Regions from separate parts of the Pseudomonas sp. 43A genome, predicted to be linked through region 2. Evidence: riboswitches for the same ligand, from Rfam matches in the RefSeq annotation. Region 2 holds a riboswitch; the other holds the start of a gene.

Region 1 (6,743 bases), 2.1 Mb from region 2:
AGACCCCGTAGCGCCATTGCGGCGGCCAGCCGTTGGCGCGGAAGGTTTGTTCGAACAGGGCGGCGGGATCGCTGCCCTTGAGTTCAATCGCTTGTGGGTAGATCAACGCCGGCAGACGCGGGTTGTTCGGGACCCAGTCGTTGCGTTCCAGCTGCAGGGTTTGTACGGGCGTGGGCATGCTGTTCTCCTGTTCTGGCGTATTGACTGTTCCGGCGCCGTCGCGAGCAGGCTCGCTCCCACATTCAGACCGCAATCCCCTTGTGGGAGCGAGCCTGCTCGCGAATGGCCGCGCCGCTTATTCAACGGCTAAAGGGTGGACAGCCACAACGCGCACTTGCCTCAGAAAAACTCGTCGAGCAATCAATCGAAACTTCGCCAACCACCCAACTGTCCAGACCCTTACACCTTCCGGCAGATGTTCTGCCGGGACAGCTCCATGCAGCGGAGAAAGACGAGGATCGAGATGACGATGACTGTAGGAGACTTTCTGGTTGAGCGGCTCAGCCAATGGGGCGTCACGCGGATTTTTGGTTATCCGGGCGACGGCATCAACGGCGTGTTCGGCGCGCTCAGTCGGGCCAAGGGCAAGATCGAATTCGTCCAGGCGCGCCATGAAGAAATGGCTGCGTTCATGGCCTCGGCGCATGCCAAGTTCACGGGGGAATTGGGGGTGTGCATCGCCACGTCTGGCCCCGGCGCTTCGCACCTGATCACCGGCCTCTACGATGCGCGCATGGATCACATGCCGGTGCTGGCCATTGTCGGTCAGCAGGCGCGCACGGCGCTGGGCAGTCACTACCAGCAAGAGCTTGATCTGGTATCGATGTTCAAGGACGTCGCCGGGGCATTTGTGCAACAGGCCTCGGCGCCTTCGCAGGTGCGGCACCTGCTCGATCGAGCCGTGCGCACCGCAGTGGGCGAGCGCAGGGTAACCGCGCTGATCCTGCCCAACGATCTGCAGGAGCTGAAATACGAAGCACCGGCTCGCGAACATGGCACCGCGCATTCCGGGGTCGGTTACACGAAACCCAGAGTGCTGCCTTATGACGTGGATCTGCAGCGGGCCGCCGAGGTTTTGAATGCCGGCGAGAAGGTTGCCATTCTGGTCGGAGCGGGGGCATTGCAGGCGACGGATCAAGTCATCGCGGTGGCCGAAAAACTCGGCGCCGGCGTCGCCAAGGCCCTGTTGGGCAAAGCCGTGTTGCCGGACGATCTGCCTTGGGTCACCGGCAGCATCGGCCTGCTCGGCACCGAGCCGAGCTACAAATTGATGAGCGAATGCGACACCTTGCTGATGATCGGTTCGGGTTTCCCGTACTCGGAGTTTCTGCCAAAAGAAGGTCAGGCCCGTGGCGTGCAAATCGATTTGCAGCCCGACATGCTCAGCCTGCGCTATCCGATGGAGGTCAATCTGGTCGGTGATTCGGCAGAAACCCTCGCGGCGCTGTTGCCACTGCTGGAGCAGAAAACCTCAAACAAGTGGCGCAAGAAAGTCGAAGGCTGGCGCGGTAGCTGGGAGAAAACCCTTGAAAAACGCGCGATGGCCAAAGCCGATCCGGTCAACCCGCAAAGGGTGGTGTACGAGTTGTCGCCGCGCCTGCCCGATAACGCAATCATCACCAGCGACTCCGGCTCCTGCGCCAACTGGTTTGCTCGTGACCTGAAAATCCGCCGTGGCATGCAGTGCTCGTTGTCCGGTGGACTCGCGTCCATGGGCGCCGCTGTGCCTTACGCGATTGCCGCCAAATTTGCTCACCCCGAGCGTGCAGTGATCGCACTGGTGGGCGACGGTGCGATGCAGATGAACAACATGGCCGAACTGATTACCGTCGCCAAGTACTGGCGCCAGTGGGCGAGCCCGAAATGGATCTGCGCGGTGTTCAACAACGAGGACCTCAATCAGGTGACGTGGGAGCAGCGGGTGATGGAGGGCGATCCGAAGTTCGAAGCTTCGCAAAGCATTCCCGATGTGCCTTATCACTTGTTCGCCATTTCCATTGGCCTGAAGGGTATTTTCGTTGATCGCGAAGAAGACGTCGCCGCTGCCTGGGAACAGGCGCTGGCCTCGGAGGTGCCGGTGCTGATCGAGTTCAAGACCGACCCGAACGTGCCGCCGTTGCCGCCGCACATCAAGCTTGAGCAGGCGAAGAAATTCGCCACGACCTTGCTCAAGGGTGACCCGGATGAAGGCGGGGTGATCATGCAAACCGCGAAGCAGGTGCTCGGCGCGGTATTGCCCGGCAAAAAATAACCGGTTAACGCACAGGTTGATCGTTCCCGCGCGCAGCAAAGGAACGCAGCCCGTGACGCTCTGCGTCACTGGACGCAGAGCGTCCCTAGAGGCATTCCTTTGCTGCGCTTGGGAACGATCAATGAGCGGAAGGTGCACTGATGATTTTCGTGGGTTGTGCAGGCTGGAGTCTAGGGCGCGAACACTGGCCGGCATTTCCGGCAGATGGCACGAACTTGCAGCGCTACGCCGGGCGTCTCAACGGCGTGGAAATCAACAGCTCGTTCTACCGTCCGCATCGTCGGCAAACCTATGAACGCTGGGCGGATGGCGTGCCGGAAGCCTTCCGCTTTTCGGTGAAAATGCCCAAACACATCAGCCATGAATTGCGCTTGGTGGGTTGTGAACGAGCGCTGGATAAATTCCTCGCCGAGTGCGCAGGTCTGGGTGAGCGCCTGGGCTGTTTGCTGGTGCAGTTGCCGCCGTCACTGGCGTTCGACGAAAGCGTCGCCGAAGCCTTTTTCACGACATTGCGTCAGCGGTTTTCCGGTTCTGTGGTGCTTGAGCCAAGACATGAATCGTGGGTCAGTGCCGAGCCAATGCTGATGACGCATCAGATTGCCCAAGCGGCAGTCGATCCCTCACGCATCAGCACCGATGCTGCGCCGATCGGCTGGACAGAAACGAAATACTGGCGACTGCACGGCTCACCGCGCATTTACCACAGCGCCTACGATTCCACTTATCTGCAAAACCTTGCACAAGCCCTGCAATCAGCGGCCGCAGCGGGGGCCACGACCTGGTGCATTTTCGACAACACCGCCAGCGGCGCAGCGCTCGGCAACGCCTTGACGCTGGCGACGCTGACCTGCGGTTGAATCAGACCGCCAGGTGCTCATACAGAATCGTCGCACCGACAATCATCAGCACCACGCCGCCGACGATTTCCGCACGCTTGCCGACGACCGCGCCGAGCACTCGGCCGAGCATCACGCCAAGGGTCACCATGGTCATGGTCGCCAGACCGATCGCTGCTGCTGCGACCCAGATATTGACGTCGACAAACGCCAGGCCGACGCCCACGGCGAGGGCATCAATGCTGGTGGCAAACGCGGTGACGGCAAGAATCAGGAAGGAGTGCGACCCCGGCTTTTCTTCTTCCTCTTCTTCGTGTTTAAGGCCGTTGTAGATCATGTGCAGGCCGAGAATCACCAGCAGGGTGAAGGCGATCCAGTGGTCCCATTCGGCGACCCAGCGGGTGGCCGCCTGGCCGATCAGCCAGCCGATGATGGGCGTGATGGCTTCGATCACGCCGAAGATCAGGCCGGTGCGCAGGGCTTCGGTGAGGCGCGGTTTGTGCAGGCTGGAGCCTTTGCCGATGGCGGCGGCGAACGCATCCGTGGACATGGCCAAAGCGAGGAATATGAGGGAAACAGGATTCACGGGGGCACACTTCCAGTCGGGCTATGAGTCAACGACACAACCACACGCCCGACTTTAGGCATGGATGTGTCGTCGGTCTCACCAACCAAAAGGTGTTCGCACCACGGCATGTTGCCGAGAATGTTGATACGAACGCTTCCGAAAGGCTCGGAAACAGGCTACTCCCCAACGAGGCTGCGGATCTTATGTGGGCAAACATGAAAATTTCGTCAAAACCACGGCATCGGTAATCAGGTTTGACAAGTCACGCCGGCCGCTCGTTGATGCGCAGTTCTGCGCACAAGCCGCCCCGGGGCAGGTTGTACAGCTGCAAGGTGCTGCCGATCTTGCTGACGATCATTTGCACAATCGCCAGTCCCAGTCCGGCGCCATTGGCGTGACCGTGGCTGTAGAAACGCTCGAACAGTCGTGCGTAATCCTCTTCGTTGATACCGGGCCCAGCGTCTTCGACACTGATGTACACCGCGCCGGATGCCTGCGGTTGGACCTGTACGCGCACTTCGCTGCCGGGCGGGGCGAAGTTCAAGGCGTTGGTGACCAGGTTCTGCAAGGCGATGGCGAGTGCGACCGGGTCGGTGTCGACGGGGCAGTGGTGGTCGCTGTCGAGAATCAGGTCGACGTCTTTCTCCAGCGCCAGCGGCGCCAGTTCGGCGAGTTCTTCACGCACCAGCGCAGTCAGCTCCACCGGGCTTTTTTCCGGGTTGGCCAGGCGCGGCTCAATGCGCGCCATGGTCAGCAACTGGCTGGCGATGCGAGTGGCACGATCCACCGCACTGACCAGAAACTCCAGCGCCTCCTCTCGCTGTTGCGCGGTACTGGCGAGCTGCGCGTTTTGCGCATGGATGCGCAGAATCGCCAGCGGCGTGCGCAACTCGTGGGCGGCGTCGGCGATGAAGCGTCGCTCGCGCGCCAGCAGGTTGTCGATCTGCTGCAACAGGCGATTGAGCGCGGTTTGCATCGGTTCGAGGTCGTGGGGCAGGGGGCGCAGATTCAGCGGTTTGAGGGTGTCAGTGTTGCGCCCGCGAATGGTCTGCGCCATGGCTCGCAACGGTTGCAGGCCCCAGCCGATGGCCAGCCAGATCAGCATCGTCAGCACTGGCACGCCGATCACACTCGGCCATAACGTGTGGCCAACGATTCGCTCGATCAGATCCTGCCGAATGTCATCGCGTTCACCGACCCAGATCAACAGCCCTTGCTGCGAATCCTTGAGCAGAAACGCGCACCAGTCACGGCCGTTTTCCATCAGGTCGTGAGAACCGAAAGTGGTCGGCGGCGCCGGGAGTTCCGGCGCTTCGGCCGAGCGCATCAGCAATTGCCCATCGCTGCGCCAGACCTGAAACGTCAAACGGGTTTCGTAGGGGTGCGCCGCCTCGCCATCACCGACCCGGCTCATCGCTTCATCGAAGGCCTGATGCAGCCGCTGCCAGTTGTTGTCGCCCGGTGCGCGTTGCGCCAGCACGCCTTGCAGCAGGCGTGCGCTTTGCGCCAGTTGTGCGTCGTAGACCTCTTCGATTTCGTGATGGCTGTCGCGCAGCACCAGCCAACTGATCAGCAGATCGCCCATCAATACCAGGATCAATACCGGCACCAGAATTCGCGCACGTATCGAGATCATGGTTTGACCGCCATCACGTAACCCACCCCGCGCACAGTGCGGATCAACTCGCTCGCAAGCTTTTTGCGCAGGTTGTGAATCAGCACTTCGAGGGTGTTGCTCTCGACCCGTTCCTGCCAGCCGTACAGTGCGCCGGACAGGCGCTCGCGGGTGACGACTTTGCCGGGCCGGGCCATCAGTTGATGCAGTAACTGATACTCCATCGGCGTCATCACCACCTCATTGCCAAGCCAAGTGACTTGCTGGCTGAGCGGATCGAGGCACACGCCGGCATGTTCGAGCACCGGTTGCGCGCGGCCCTGACTGCGCCGCAGCAACGCGCGGATGCGCGCCTTCAACTCATCGACATCGAACGGTTTGATCAGGTAGTCGTCGGCGCCGGCATCGAGGCCGGCGATGCGCTCGGCGGTGCCATCGCGGGCGGTGAGGATCAGCACCGGCAAGTCCTGTTGTTCGCTGCGCAGTTGTTGCAGCAAGGCCAGACCGTCGAGCCGTGGCAGGCCGAGGTCAAGCAGCAGCAGATCGAAGCTTTCACTGCGCAGGGCATGCAGGGCACTGACCCCGTCCTGCAACCAGTCGAGGGTATAACCTTCGTTGCTCAGGGCAACGCGAATGCCTTGTCCGAGGGCACGATCATCTTCGACCAGAAGCAGGCGCATGGCGGTTCTCTGTTGGCGGAACGGGTTGGGTGGTCGGCATCATGCCGCCGCGCCGAGCGTCTTGGCAGGCCATCCGACGGGAAAGATGTAACGGTTCGTTGCCAACTAAGCTTTCGCTAAGCTTGCTTTTGCACAGTGAGGTCTTTCTCATCCAGCGAGAGTGATTCCATGCGCAAACTGCTGCTGTTGTCTTTGATCGTCGCCAGCCCGTTGGCCGTCGCCGGCCCGCAATGCACCACCGCCGAGCGTTCGCAATGGCAAGACCAGAAGGCCTTTCAGGAACAACTGAAAGCCCAGGGTTACGAGATCAGCAAGTTCAAGGTTACCGACGGCAACTGCTACGAGATCTACGGGTTCGACAAGGACAAGCGCAAGGTCGAGATCTACCACGACCCGGTCAGCGGTAAAGCGGTCAAGACCGAGATCAAGGGCTGATGCCGAGCGCGTCCCTGCGCCTGTGGGATCCCGTGGTGCGGCTGTTTCATCTGTCGATTGCGGGCGTCTTCGTCGCCAATTATTTCTTCAATGAAGCGGGTGACGACTGGCATGTCTGGCTCGGCTATTACGCCATGGGCTGGTTGCTGGTACGCACGGTGTGGGGATTTATCGGGCCGCGCAGTGCGCGTTGGGCGGACTTCTGGCCGACCCCGGCGCGCTTGCTCGCCCATGCACGGTCGCTGATGGCCGGGCGGCCCGAGCATCGCCTCGGCCACTCGCCGATCGGTGCGCTGGTGATGATCCTGATGTTACTGACGTTGTTCACCGTGGGTCTCAGTGGCTGGGCGATGGAAGA
Region 2 (6,743 bases):
TGCGAATGGCGATGTCGGCGGTGTGCTCCGAGGAATCGCTGACGCTCTGCACCGACGTCACCACCTGGGTGATCATCGCCTGCAACTTGGCGAGGAAGGTGTTGAAGCCCTTGGCGATCGAGCCGAGTTCATCGCTGCGATCACTGCTCAAACGTCGGGTCAGATCACCTTCGCCCTGAGCGATGTCATTGAGCATCGCGACCATTTGCTTCAGCGGTCGGGCGATGCCGTGGCCGACCAGCCAGATCACCAGCAGGCCGAGGCCGGCGATGAGCAGACCGACCATGGCCATGCCGAAGGTGTCGGATTTGCGTTGGACCTCCAGATCGCTCTGCAGCTTTTGCAGGTCGGCCATCACCGCGTTGAGCGGCAATTGCAGCATCAATGTCCAGCGTGCGTCGGTCTGGCCGATACCGAACGGCAGGTACAACTCGATGCGGCCCTTGTCCTTGTTGACCGAATAAGTCACTTCACCGCGTTTGAGATTGGCCAGGTTGGCGGTCTGCTCGGTGTCGAGGATGTCGCTGACTTTTTCACCGAATTTGCTCGGGTCTTTTGTGTACGCGACGATCCGTCCGTTGCCACCGATCAGGGCCATTTGCCCGGCGCCGCTGTACAACTTCTGGTTGGCACCGAGGAGCATTTCCTGAATGAAGTTCACCGACAGGTCGGCGCCGACGATGCCCTGGAAGGCGCCGTCGAGCAGGATCGGTTCAATAAAGGAGGCGAGCATGACGATCTTGTCGCCGACTTTGTACGGCGCCGGATCGATCACGCAGGATTTTTTGCTCTCTTTCGAGCACAGGTAGTACTCGCTGGCGCGCACGCCGGTGGACAGGGTTTTCTGGTCGTCGACGTCGACCAGTTTGTCCAGGCCTAGGGTGCCGTCATCGTTGCGGAACCACCACGGCAGGAAACGCCCGTTGGCCGCGTCGATACCGACCACGCTGGTGCCGACATAAGCCGCGTCATTGTGGTCGAGGGCGTTTCTCTCCCAGCCGATGTAGGTGCCGAGAATCTTCGGGTTTTTTTCGACGTTTTCCTTGATCAGGCTGATCAACTGCTCGCGGCTGACGCTCAGGCGCGGCTGGCCATCGACGCCCGGTGTGCCGAGCAGGGCGTTGACCCGTACCAGTCCGCCGGCAATCAGCAGTGGCGCTTCGAGCTCGCGCTGGATCTGGCTGACCTGGGTTTGCGCCAGCGAGGTCAGGCGCTGTTCGATGACTTGTTCGAACTGCGCCTGGGTGCGCTGTTGCACCATTTCTTGCGTGCGCGCACCGGAGAACAGCGCATACAGCACCAGCGCGGCCACCACGCTAAGTACGATGGCGCCGGCGAGGGCCGCAACGGAAAACTGGATCGACTTGAACTTCATGGGAGCTCCGCACGCAAGAGGACGTCTGCGCTGATGTATCGGCAGCCGGCATTGGGCCATGAGTGTGAGCAGGTGCAATTGCCAGCCGATGTCGCAAATGGATCAGTGCACGACGCTGTTGCAAGCGGCAGGGCAGGTGGTGTGAATTTTTTACGACAGTCAGGGTGGAAAGCGTCTGAAAGACCGTGTAACACGTCCGTTGTATCTGGCGCCGATACAATTACCCGCCTAGGATACGCGACAGGTTTTCAGGGAGCTTTTGAATGAACAAGACATTGGTTGTAAGTGCACTGAGCGCAGCGCTGTTGCTGGCCGGTTGTCAGTCGGTCAACACCACCAGCGGCGGTGCCGTGGGTGTGGAGCGCAAGCAGTACATGTTCAGCATGCTGTCCTCGCAAGAGGTCGACCAGATGTATGCCCAGTCGTATCAGAAGACTGTCGGTGAAGCCTCCAGCAAGGGTGTGCTGGACAAGACCAGTCCTGAGGCCAAACGGGTTCAGGCAATTGCCAATCGCTTGATCGCCCAGGCGCCGAACTTCCGTCCGGATGCGGCGCAATGGCAGTGGGAAGTCAATCTGATCAAGAGCGATGAGCTCAACGCCAACTGCGGGCCGGGCGGCAAGATCATTTTCTACACCGGGCTGATCGACAGCCTGAAACTCACCGACGATGAAATCGCTGCGGTCATGGGCCATGAAATCGCCCACGCCCTGCGCGAGCATGGTCGTGAAGCGATGTCCAAGGCCTACGGGATTGAAATGGCCAAACAAGGCGCAGGTGCGTTGCTCGGTCTGGGTCAGGACAGTCTGGCGCTGGCCGACACCGTGGCTAACTACGGGATGACCCTGCCGAACAGCCGTGCCAATGAAAACGAAGCCGATCTGATCGGTCTTGAGCTGGCCGCACGCGCCGGTTACAACCCGAACGCCGCGATCACCTTGTGGAACAAGATGAGCAAGGCGTCGGAAGGCGCGCCGCCGGAGTTCATGAGCACCCACCCGGCCTCGGCCAGCCGGATTGCTTCGCTGCAGGCGGCGATTCCGAAGGTGATGCCGCTGTACGAACAAGCGCCGAAATCCTGATGGTTTTGCAGCGAGGCTGATGGCCCATTCGCGAGCAGGCTCGCTCCCACTTTGAAATGCATTCCATTGTGGGAGCGAGCCTGTCTGCGGGCGGCGTTCCGACGAAGAACGCTGACGCGGTCTATCGACTTACGCCGTCACACCCAGCCACTACTCTGCATGGCTTTGTACACCGCGACGATTGCCAGAATCATGAATGCCGAAGCCGCGAGGCGACGGATCAGGGTCAACGGCAGCTTGTCTGCGGCGAAGTTACCCGCCAATACCACCGGCACGTTGGCAATCAACATCCCAGCGGTGGTACCGATAATCACCAGCCACAGATCCGGGTATTGTGCCGCGAGCATCACCGTAGCAACCTGAGTTTTGTCGCCCATTTCAGCCAGGAAGAACGCAATCAGCGTGGTCAGGAACGGCCCGAACTTGCGTGCGGTGCTGGTTTCATCGTCATCCATTTTGTCCGGCACCAGCGTCCACAGCGCTGTGGCCGTAAAGCTTGCGGCGAGAATCCAGTGCAGTGTCGCATTCGAGAAGAAACTGCCGAACCAGGCGCCGACCGCACCGGCTGCTGCGTGGTTGGCCAGGGTCGCGGCGACAATACCGGCAATGATCGGCCAGGGTTTGCGAAAGCGAGCGGCGAGAATCAGCGCGAGCAGTTGCGTCTTGTCGCCGATTTCGGCCAAGGCAACGATTGCGGTGGGAACGAGTAACGAGTCCAGCATCAGGATTTCCTAAGGGGCGGGTCGACACGGCTATGACACGTACAGCCTTCCCGCCCCGGGTAAGGTGTGCGTGTCATAGGTCTTGTCAAACCCTGCGATCCGTCTGTTGCGGACGCTTGGGTCGCATACGCCATGATCTGAGGATCAAGTATGTTGACGTATGCCGGACGAGCTTGGCGCTCGTGGGAGACTACTCCCCTAGGACGGAGCGGATTCTGCCTAGGCAAATCCGATTGAGCAAGAACAAATTTTCAGCCGCGCTTGGCCCGGTAGATGCGGAAACCATTGCCTTCAGCCTTGATTGCACAGACGCCCAGATGCTCTTCGATCAGCGGTTGATACTTGAGGAAACTGTTCGCGACCAGCCGCAGTTCGCCGCCGTTTTTCAGATGTTTGGCCGCTTTTCGTAGCAAGTTCTCGGTTGCGAAATAATCGGTGTGCACGCCGACATGGAACGGTGGATTGCTCAGAATCGCACTCAAACCCATCGGCGCGGCATCGATACCGTCACCGGTCAGCACTTCAGCTTCCAGACCGTTGGCCGCCAGCGTCAGACGGCTGCTGGCAGCAGCAAACGCATCCACATCCAGCAATGTGACCTGGTTGTGCGGATAGCGACGTTTGACCGCAGCGCCCAACACGCCTGCGCCGCAACCGAAGTCGAGCAGGTGGCCGCTCGGCAGTTTGTCCAGGTGCTCCAGCAGCAGGGCGCTGCCGCGATCCAGGCGACCGTGGCTGAATACGCCCGGCAGGCTGATGACTTTCAGCGGACCCTCGGCCAAAGGCAATTCATAGGTCTGCGCCAGACTTTCCAGGGATTTCGCTTCAGGGGCGTTGGCCACGGTGACTTGCCAGAGCTGGCAATGACGCGCGCTGTCGAGCTTGCGCGGTTTGCCGAACGGGTTGAGCTGCTTGGACGCGCCTTCGATGCCGCTGCGTTTTTCCCCGACCAGAAACACTTCGCGCCCGGCCAGACGTGAGGCCACGGCATTAAGAATGTAATCGGTCAGGTCTTTGGACTTGGGCAGAAACACCACGGCGCTGTCAAACTCGCGCTCGGGAATGTTCACGCCAAAATGGCTGCGCCCTTCGAAACGGGCGTCCAGTGCGGCTTGATCGCCGGCATGCCAGCACCAGCCGAATGCGTTGGGCAGGCGCCCGAGCAAATCATCGGCGGGCAAACCGGCCAACAACAACGAACCTTGAAACAACTCGGGCTGACGAAGCAGTACTTCACTGCGCGGATCCATAACTGCTCCTCAAAAAAAAGTGCCGCAGTTTATCAACTGACGACCCGCAGCGCCTTACCGCTGAAGAACGCCTGAGCGTTTTCGGTCAATTGGCCGACGATGCGCTGGCGTGCCTCGCGGCTGCCCCAGGCGTTGTGTGGCGTAACGATCAGGCGTGGAATGTCTGCCGCGAGCAACGGATTGCCCTGCGTCGGCGGCTCGACACTCAACACATCGGTGGCCGCGCCGCCAAGATGACCATTGCGCAGGGCGTCGGCCAGCGCCTGTTCATCGATCAGCCCGCCACGCGCGGTGTTGACCACGAACGTACCGGGCTTCATCGAGGCCAGTTCGCGGGCGCCGATGAAGTGGCGCGTGTGCTCGTTGAGCGGGCAATGCAGAGTGAGGGCATCGATTTGTGGCAGCAGTTGATCCAGCGGCAGACGATCCGGGCGAGCAGGGCGCCCGGGAATCTGCCCGAGCAACACGCGCATGCCGAAGGCTTCGGCCAGCCGCGCTACCGCGCCACCGAGTTCGCCATGCCCAAGCAGGCCGAGGGTTTTGCCTTCCAGCTCGACAATCGGATAGTCGAGCAAACAGAACTGTTTCGCCTGCTGCCAGCGACCTTCGCCGACGGCTTTCTGGTAATCGGCCAGGCGCGTGGCGAGGTTGAGCAGCAGCATGATCGTGTGCTGCGCCACTGACGGCGTGCCGTAACCCTGGCAGTTGCACACGGTGATGCCCTGAGCGCGGGCGGCGGCGAGGTCGACGTTGTTGGTGCCGGTGGCGGTGATCAGGATCAGTTTCAGATCGGGATTGGCGGCCATCGCGGCGGCGTCGATCAGGATCTTGTTGCTGATCGCCACGCTGGCGCCTTGCAGGCGTTCGGCAACTTGCTCGGGCGAGGTCTGGGCGAACAACTGCAAATCGCTGAAACAATCACGCAATGGACTGAGGTCCAGATCGCGAAGATCCAGCGAAGGGTGATCAAGGAATACCGCGCGGCGCGTGTTCGTCATCAACTGTACCTTTTGTGCTGTGAGCGTTGGGCGTAATCTGCCGAGCCTACCAGATGAAACAAATTGATACGCTTGGCCGAAAGGAGCCCTCATGTACTGGACCGAGTTCTTGACCGTTGCACTGATCCATCTGTTGGCCGTCGCCAGCCCCGGCCCGGACTTTGCCGTGGTGGTGCGCGAGAGCGTGACCCACGGTCGCCGCGCCGGCACCTGGACTGCACTGGGCGTGGGCACGGCGATTTTCCTCCACGTTGGTTATTCGCTGCTCGGTATCGGCTTGATCGTGTCGCAATCGATCGTGCTGTTCAACGCCTTGAAATGGGCCGCTGCGGCTTATCTGCTGTACATCGGTTTCAAAGCCTTGCGTGCGCAACCGGCGAAAACCGTGACCGATGATCTGCACAAAGAGGCCGGTGTGCGCACCGCTCGCGGCGCGTTCACCTCGGGCTTTGTGACCAACGGTCTGAATCCGAAAGCCACGCTGTTCTTCCTGTCGCTGTTCACGGTGGTGATCAACCCTCATACGCCACTGGCGATACAGGCCGGTTACGGGGTTTATCTGGCTGTCGCAACAGCCCTGTGGTTCTGCCTCGTCGCGATGCTGTTCAGCCAGCAACGCGTGCGTGCCGGCTTCGCCCGCATGGGCCACTGGTTCGATCGCACCATGGGCGCGGTGCTGATCGCGCTCGGCGTGAAAATCGCGTTTACCGAGATGCACTAAGAGCTGAAAAACGCGATCAAACTGTGGGAGCGAGCTTGCTCGCGAAGGCGTCGGATCAGTCGACATCACAGGTGACTGGAAGATTGCTTTCGCGAGCAAGCTCGCTCCCACAGGGGGGAATTCCTAAACGAGTGCGCTGAGCTTGCTCAGGGTATTCAGGTAGTCCCGAGGATTTTCCCCAAGCAAACGCCGAAACATCGCGCTGAACGCCCGCGCACTGCCGTAACCCAGATCCCGCGCCACGCGTTGCACGCTGTCCCCGGTGAGCAGGCGTGGCAGGGCTTCCATCAAGCGCAGTTGCTGGCGCCAGGCGTTGAAACTCATCTGCAATTGTTGCTGGAACAGCCGCGCCAATGTCCGAGAGCTGGCACCGACCTGCTGCGCCCAGTCTTCCAGGGTGTTCGGGTGATCCGGGGTGTGCAGCAGCGCCAGACAGATGTTCTGCAGGCGCCGGTCAGTGGGCATCGGGATATGCAGCGGCAGGTTTTCCAGGCTGGCCAGTTCTTCGAGCATCAATTGCTGAATCAACGGATTGTCGGCGTGCGGCGGGCCTTGCACCGCGCGCAGGATCAGCTCGCGCAACAACGGCGTCACC

Evidence for each region. A riboswitch is a leader RNA that binds a small molecule or an ion and turns the genes downstream of it on or off. The one in region 2 is predicted to bind manganese.
Region 1: another riboswitch for manganese. It lies ahead of mntP (manganese efflux pump MntP); the one in region 2 lies ahead of HUW52_RS06665 (TMEM165/GDT1 family protein).

The regions. Positions count from the first base shown of each region.
Region 1 covers NZ_CP054880.1:3,563,890-3,570,632, forward strand. The annotation lists gene HUW52_RS15620 (cupin) at 1-178, opposite strand, end outside; gene HUW52_RS15625 (thiamine pyrophosphate-requiring protein) at 464-2,251, shown strand; gene HUW52_RS15630 (DUF72 domain-containing protein) at 2,392-3,108, shown strand; gene mntP (manganese efflux pump MntP) at 3,110-3,673, opposite strand; yybP-ykoY riboswitch at 3,680-3,852, opposite strand; gene HUW52_RS15640 (ATP-binding protein) at 3,918-5,291, opposite strand; gene HUW52_RS15645 (response regulator) at 5,288-5,950, opposite strand; gene HUW52_RS15650 (PepSY domain-containing protein) at 6,119-6,385, shown strand; gene HUW52_RS15655 (cytochrome b/b6 domain-containing protein) at 6,385-6,743, shown strand, end outside.
Region 2 covers NZ_CP054880.1:1,491,523-1,498,265, forward strand. The annotation lists partial or broken gene HUW52_RS30685 (HAMP domain-containing protein) at 89-1,435, opposite strand; gene HUW52_RS06660 (M48 family metallopeptidase) at 1,639-2,457, shown strand; gene HUW52_RS06665 (TMEM165/GDT1 family protein) at 2,595-3,179, opposite strand; yybP-ykoY riboswitch at 3,268-3,390, opposite strand; gene HUW52_RS06670 (class I SAM-dependent methyltransferase) at 3,431-4,429, opposite strand; gene HUW52_RS06675 (2-hydroxyacid dehydrogenase) at 4,462-5,427, opposite strand; gene HUW52_RS06680 (LysE family translocator) at 5,519-6,148, shown strand; gene HUW52_RS06685 (helix-turn-helix domain-containing protein) at 6,272-6,743, opposite strand, start outside.